Regions from separate parts of the Mesorhizobium sp. P2_C4 genome, predicted to be linked through region 1. Evidence: predicted binding sites of a transcription regulator. Region 1 holds the regulator's gene; each other region holds the start of a gene.
The links. Region 1 encodes PhoB, which activates phosphate uptake and scavenging genes when phosphate is short. Its sites were predicted from a motif close to TGTCATNNANCTGTCAT; they were not measured.
Positions count from the first base shown of each region.

Region 2: a site for PhoB is predicted at 1,489-1,505, ahead of AC1DX6_RS10660 (acid phosphatase). Genes of this name have one in related genera too.
Region 3: a site for PhoB is predicted at 1,364-1,380, ahead of AC1DX6_RS23200 (PhoX family protein). Genes of this name have one in related genera too.

Region 1 is NZ_JBFUDT010000007.1:115,390-117,657, forward strand. It holds gene phoU (phosphate signaling complex protein PhoU) at 1-638, shown strand, start outside; gene phoB (phosphate regulon transcriptional regulator PhoB) at 658-1,347, shown strand; gene AC1DX6_RS24115 (hypothetical protein) at 1,495-1,968, opposite strand; gene AC1DX6_RS24120 (ROK family protein) at 2,174-2,268, opposite strand, start outside.
Region 2 is NZ_JBFUDT010000002.1:888,561-890,828, forward strand. It holds gene AC1DX6_RS10655 (adenine phosphoribosyltransferase) at 1-533, opposite strand, end outside; gene AC1DX6_RS10660 (acid phosphatase) at 749-1,444, opposite strand; gene AC1DX6_RS10665 (cytochrome c1) at 1,584-2,268, opposite strand, start outside.
Region 3 is NZ_JBFUDT010000006.1:265,505-267,772, reverse strand. It holds gene urtA (urea ABC transporter substrate-binding protein) at 1-613, opposite strand, end outside; gene AC1DX6_RS23205 (hypothetical protein) at 931-1,326, shown strand; gene AC1DX6_RS23200 (PhoX family protein) at 1,436-2,268, shown strand, end outside.

The DNA.
Region 1 (2,268 bases):
GCGATCTCGCCGGCTCGATGGTCAGCGGCTCGACCAAGGCGCTGCTCACTTCGGACAATGCCCTGGCACAGCGCGTCGTCTCCGACGACGCCATCATGGATGCGCGCCAGCGTGAGCTGGACGACCGCGCCATCACGCTGATCGCCAAGCGCCAGCCGATGGCCAACGATCTGCGTGCAGTGGTCGGCTCGATCCGCATGGCCGGCGACCTTGAGCGCATCGGCGACCTCGCCAAGAACATCGCCAAGCGCGTCGGCACCGTCGGCCTCAGCGTCACGCCGCGTGACCTGTCGCATTCCATCGATGCGATGGCTCAGCTGGTGCTCATCCAGGTGCAAGGGGTGGTCGAGGAATATGCCGCCGCCGATGCGGCAGCGCTCGCCAAGCTCAGAAACGACGACGAGCGCATCGACGTCAAATACACCTCGGTGTTTCGCGAGCTGTTGACCTACATGATGGAAGACCCGCGCAACATCACCGCGTGCACGCATCTGTTGTTCTGCGCCAAGAACCTCGAACGCATCGGCGACCACGTGACCAACATCGCCGAAAATGCGTACTATGTTTTGACCGGCTCGCAATTGCCCGCCAATCGTCCAAAGCAGGACGAGACGGCGATGTCCGCGCCGGCGGCATGACGACAAAGGTGACCAGTCGATGATCGCGCCACGCATCATGGTGGTGGAGGACGAGGAGCCGCTAGGCGTGCTCCTCCGCTACAATCTCGAATCCGAAGGTTACCAGGTCGAGGTGGTGACGCGCGGCGACGAGGCCGAGATTAGGCTGCAGGAAAACGTGCCCGATCTTCTGGTGCTGGACTGGATGGTGCCGGCGGTTTCCGGCATCGAGCTGTGCCGGCGCCTCAGGATGCGGCCCGAAACAGAGCGGCTGCCGATCATCATGCTGACCGCGCGCGGCGAGGAGAGCGACCGCGTGCGCGGCCTGTCGACCGGCGCCGACGATTATCTGGTCAAGCCGTTTTCGACGCCAGAGTTCATGGCCAGGGTGAAGGCGCTGCTGCGCCGCGCCAAACCGGAAGTGCTGTCCAGCGTGCTCAAGGTCGGCGACATCGTGCTCGATCGCGAATCGCACCGCGTCTATCGCAAGAAGAGCGAAATCCGGCTCGGGCCGACCGAATTCCGGCTGCTCGAATTCATGATGCGTCATCCCGGCCGGGTGTTCTCGCGCAGCCAGCTGCTCGACAATGTCTGGGGCGAGACGATCTACATCGACGAACGTACGGTGGACGTGCATGTCGGGCGGCTGCGCAAGGCGGTCAACAATGGCCGCATGCCCGACGTCATCCGCACCATCCGCGGCGCTGGTTACGCTATTCGGGAAGACTGAAGCCCTTCAGTTTCGACGGAAGCATATCCAGTGTCGTTGAAGTGGTCAGCCCATTCGTCCGGCTTGATGTTGAATGACCAAAAAATGCGACCGATATCTGAGTGACTGAGAGGTGCAACTTGAGGATCGTCGGATCGTTTGTTCTCTCTATTCGCTCTCGGCGATAGCAAAAATGTCTATCAATCGTCCCTTTTCGATATGCGCTTCTATGGAGTGACGGCCTGGAGGAAAAAGCCAGTAGTAAACTCCACTGGGCACCCAAAGACCTTCGTCTTTCCTGAGTGGCATAAAGCTTGCTTGAATATTCGTGGTCGTTCCGCGGCCTGGACTAACGCGCACATCAAAACTCTGGCACGATAGCCATTTTGTGAACTCTTCCGCGCCAAGGGCCAGGAACTTACGTCTGGCAAATTCCGTCGCCTCATCATTGGAGGTGAATTTCCCCCATGCTTCTCTGGCATCTATCAATTGGCCAACCGGGCAGCCTGGACCAGGGTGTTGGGCGGCGGCGGTGCTGCCAAGCAATAGCCACACGGAAATCGAGAAAAGCGCCGGCAGATATCTGGTCCGGCTTTTGAGGAGGGGGCTGGTTGCTGCAGCCAACCGATATGCCGCCATCATGCGATTGAACATCCTGCCACGTTCTTTGATACGGCTATGGTGGCATGCAATCTAGCATTGCATTGCTCTTCGTCTATCGGATTGTAAAAAGCCCAAGGATGCGGATAATCATTTGCTAAGAAACGTTCGCGCGGGTCACTGTGGAATGGCCCCCGGACCAACCTGAATCTCAACCCATCCCCGGTTGCGATCTGATATTTCGATTTCAGGCCACGTCTTTCCCGATGGTGCCAGCTCGCGTCTGCCCGCCCGGCGCGAAAATCTCCTGGTCGACGAAGCTCAGTGCCCGCATCGCGCAGC
Region 2 (2,268 bases), on a different contig from region 1:
AACCCAATCAGCGTCCGCACCGGCACGCCGAGCGCTTCCAGCTTGGCACGCCCGCCGAGGTCCGGCAGGTCGATGACAAAGCAGGCGGCAAGGATGTCGGCGCCGATCTGCCTGAGCAGCTTCACCGCAGCCTCCGCCGTGCCGCCGGTGGCGATCAAATCGTCGACGAGGATCACCTTCTCGCCGGGTGCAACACCGTCCTTGTGCATCTCCATCTCGTCCAGCCCGTATTCCAGGCTGTAGGCGACGCGCACCGTCTCGTAGGGCAACTTGCCTTTCTTGCGGATGGGCACGAAGCCGGCCGATAGCTGGTGGGCGACGGCGCCGCCAAGGATGAAGCCCCGCGCCTCGATGCCGGCGATCTTGTCGATCTTCTGGCCGGCATAGGGATGCACCAGTTCGTCGATGGCGCGACGGAAGGCGCGCGCATTGCCGAGCAAAGTGGTGATGTCACGAAACAGGATACCGGGCTTCGGATAATCCGGAATGGTGCGGATCGCGGCGAGCAGCGTGTCTTCAAGGGACGATTTCATCAGGCGGCTCTCCGGGGATTGGTCGTCCAGATTCGGCAGTAGGACGTTGGCCGATCGTAACCCGGCTAGGCCAAGGACGGCTACCGCGATGTGTCGCCTGGCAAAAAATTGTCTGGCAAAGGATCGGTTCGCTTCGTGGCAGTGGCCGCACTAAAAAAGGGCGCCCGGGGCGCCCTTTTTCGTGTGCCGGCTGCCTTTTTTGAGCAGGACGGTCGTCACATGCCAAGGTCGGAGCGGAGCTCGGACCTTGCCACTTCGTATTCGGCCTTGAAATCGGGGCGGCTGAGCAGGATGGCGGCAATGACGCTGCCGGAAATCTTGCCCACCTCGATATCGGACGGATAGTGGATGCCGCCGACCTCACGGTTGTGGGCATATTCGGCCGCGCGCGCCATGATCTCGGCGCGCTTTTCCGGAACCATGTCGGAAAGGATGATGCCCATCATCGTGCCGACGGTCGCATGGCCGGACGGCCAGGAGCCGGAACTCGACAGCTTGACCACGGGCTTGACCAGATCGCTCAGCTGATGCGGTCGCGGGCGCTTCCAGACATCCTTGGCCGGGTCGACGACCGCGCCTTCGGTGGCAACGACGCGATCGAAGAAGGCGCTGAACTTCGGCAGCGTTTCCTTGTTGAACTTTGGTCCCATGACATCGGCGAAGCGCCAGACGTCCTCCTGGGCATCGGCGATGGCCCGGGCTTCCATTTCAGGGGTGCGCGTCACCTGCAGCGTCAGCACCTCGCCCAACTCGGCTTTCGTCTGGGCGGAATCGTTTGCCGGCGGCGGTGGCAGGATCATCGTCAGGTCGATGTCCTTGTTGGTGACGAAGGGTGCCGCGTCCTCGGCATAGGCCGTGGAGCCGACGACAAGCAGCAGAAGGCCTGCTGCCAGCGATGCATATTTTTTCATGGGTGCGATCCTTTGATGAGGGCGGCTCAGCATCACCGAAAGCGGTGACGGCCATGTGACACAGCCGGTGTTCTCACCTGCTCCAGAATGCAGAAAGGGCGCCTTTCGGCGCCCTCGCATTTTCGAATGCCTGCAGCGCTCAGTGCGCCACGCCTTCCCAGACCTTGCGCTTGGTCAGGTAGACCAGGGCGCCGAACAGCAGCAGGAACACCAGCACGCGGAAACCGGTCTTCTTGCGGTCTTCCATGTGCGGCTCGGCCGCCCACATCAGGAAAGCCGACACGTCGCGGGAATACTGGTCGACGGTCTGCGGCGAGCCGTCGTCATAGGTCACCTGGCCGTCGGAGAGCGGCTTCGGCATCTTCAGCGACACGCCGGACATGAAGTACGGATTGTAGTGCGTGCCCTCCGGAATCACCATGCCGGCCGGCGGCTGCTCGTCATAGCCGGTCAGCAGCGAGTGGATGTAGTCGGGACCGCCCTGGGCGTACTGGGTGAAGATATCGAAGACGAAGCGCGGAAAGCCGCGCTCGACGCCACGCGCCTTGGCCAGCAGCGACATATCGGGCGGCGCGGCGCCGCCATTGGCGGCAGCGGCGGCCTCGACGTTGGCGAACGGCGCCGTGAAATGGTCGGACGGCTTGCCCGGGCGGTCGAACATGTCACCGGCATCGTTGGGGCCGTCATGGATGGTGTATTCGGCGGCAAAGGACTTCACCTGCGCCTCCGAATAACCGAGCCCTTCCAGCGTCCGGAAGGCCACCAGGTTCATCGAATGGCAGGCCGAACAGACTTCCTTGTAGACCTTCAGGCCGCGCTGCAGC
Region 3 (2,268 bases), on a different contig from region 1:
CCATGATGTCTTCGGCGGCAACGCCCTTGGCCTTCAGATAGGCCTCGAGGATCTTGTTGGTGGTGCGCGGATAGACGTAGTCGGTGCCTTCCAGCACCCAGCGCTTCACCGAACCGCCGTCTTCGCTCATCAGATAGTCGACAGCCGGAATGGCCTGCTGGTTCGGCGCCGCACCGGTGTAGAACACGTTGCGCTCGCTTTCCTCGCCCTCATACTGGACGGGGTAGAACAGGATGTTGTCGAGCTCGGAGAACACCGGCAGCACGGACTTGCGCGACACCGAGGTCCAGCAGCCGAACACGGCGGCCACCTTGTCCTTGGAGATCAGCTCGCGCGCCTTTTCGGCGAACAGCGGCCAGTTGGAAGCCGGATCGACGACGACCGCCTCGAGCTTCTTGCCGAGCAGGCCGCCCTTGGCGTTCTGCTCATCGATGAGCATCAGCATGGCGTCCTTCAACGTCGTTTCCGAAATCGCCATTGTCCCCGACAGCGAATGGAGAATGCCGATCTTGATGGTGTCGTCAGCCGCCTTGGCCGGAACGGACATCAAAAGCCCCGCCGCCACCACGCTTGCCGAAAACATCTTTGTTATTGTCGAGAAATTACCCCTCATATTACAGACTCCCAAGCTGGTTGATGGTACCGCAACAGACCATGCAACGGCTGTGCCAACCGCTGGAGCAACGTCGAGAACGCCAGGAATATCCAATATTATCCGATGGTTACTATATTAGCCGTCAAATATACGTTGGCAGTGAAATGCGCAGGTTAAAAATTGATTGAGAAAAAATTACGCACCCATGCCTAATTTTCACCCAATTCGCCCATCTGCCTAAATTTTGACCTGCCGTGCATCGGTGAATGGCTGACGACGACCGTTGCGGCATCGCCAGAAAATAGGGCAAGTTCGATCCTCAAACGAGCGACGTCATGGCCTCAAGGATTTCTTCTGTTTTCAGCATCGTGCTGCTGCTTGCGGCGACCGGTGCCGCACGTGCCGACTTCACCGACGGCAAGCTGCCGGACGGGACCTATCATTGCGAGGTCTATCTGCTTGGCATGTTCCTCAATCTCGGCGACATCACCATCAAAGGCAACGTCTACAGCGGCCCGGTGACCTTCGGCACCGCGACGCAAGGCTACAACTATCAGATGGACGCCAATGGCGAGATCACCTGGCTTGGGCCGCTGGGCGGCTACACCGCCGGCGGCAATTCCATCTCGATGACGCAAGCGACGCTGGACGGCCAGACCACCCCCTCCTTCGACGTCATCCTGAAACAGCCCGACGGCGCCTTCACCGCCTCAACCTGCACCAAGGGCTGAGCGAGGTTCTTGCCGCGCTCGCCTGCTGTTCCTGTCATGTCATGCGGATGTTGCCAAAGCAGACTAGGCAGCGGTGCGCCGTCACCATTCACCCAGAGAGGCAGACACCATGGCCAACACCCCGTCTTCATCCTCCCCTGTCATTCGCGAAATCATTGCCGCCCGCGTCTCGCGCCGCGAGATGTTGAAAGGTGGCCTCGCCTCCGGCGCGCTGATCGCCGGCGGCAGCTTCGTCGGTTCGCTGTTTGCCGGAGATGCACATGCCGCCGCCGCACTCTCGACGCTCGGCTTTCCCGAACTTAAGCGCGTCTACGACAAGACCCATGCCGCCGCTGAAGGCTACGAGACCACGATCGTGGCCCGCTGGGGCGATCCGCTGGCAGCCGGCCTGCCGGAGTTCGACGGCAACAAGGTCGCGGCGGAAGAGCAGGAAAAGCGCTTCGGCTACAATTGCGACTACATCGCCTTCATGCCGCTGCCGAAAGGCTCGGTCAATTCCGACCACGGGCTGCTGTGCGTCAACAACGAATACATTTCGCCCAATGTGATGTTTCCAGGCATGACAGAGGACGATGCCGGCGAGACGATGACCCGGGAACAGGTCGACCTCGGCATGGCCGCGATGGGCCATTCGATCGTCGAAGTGCTGCTGAAGGACGGCAAGTGGTCGCTGGTCGAGGACAGCCCGCTCAACCGCCGCATCACCGCCAACACCGAAATGACCGTCTCCGGCCCCGTTGCTGGGCATGCCCTGATGAAGACGTCCGCCGACGCGAGTGGCACAAAAGTCCTCGGCACCAGCTACAATTGCAGCGGCGGCGTCACCCCTTGGGGCACCGTGCTGACCTGCGAAGAAGGCGTTTCCGACATTTTCGGCGGCGATCCGAAGCAGGCGCCGACTGCCGACATCCTCGACCGCTACGGCTTTGACGGCTCCGACGT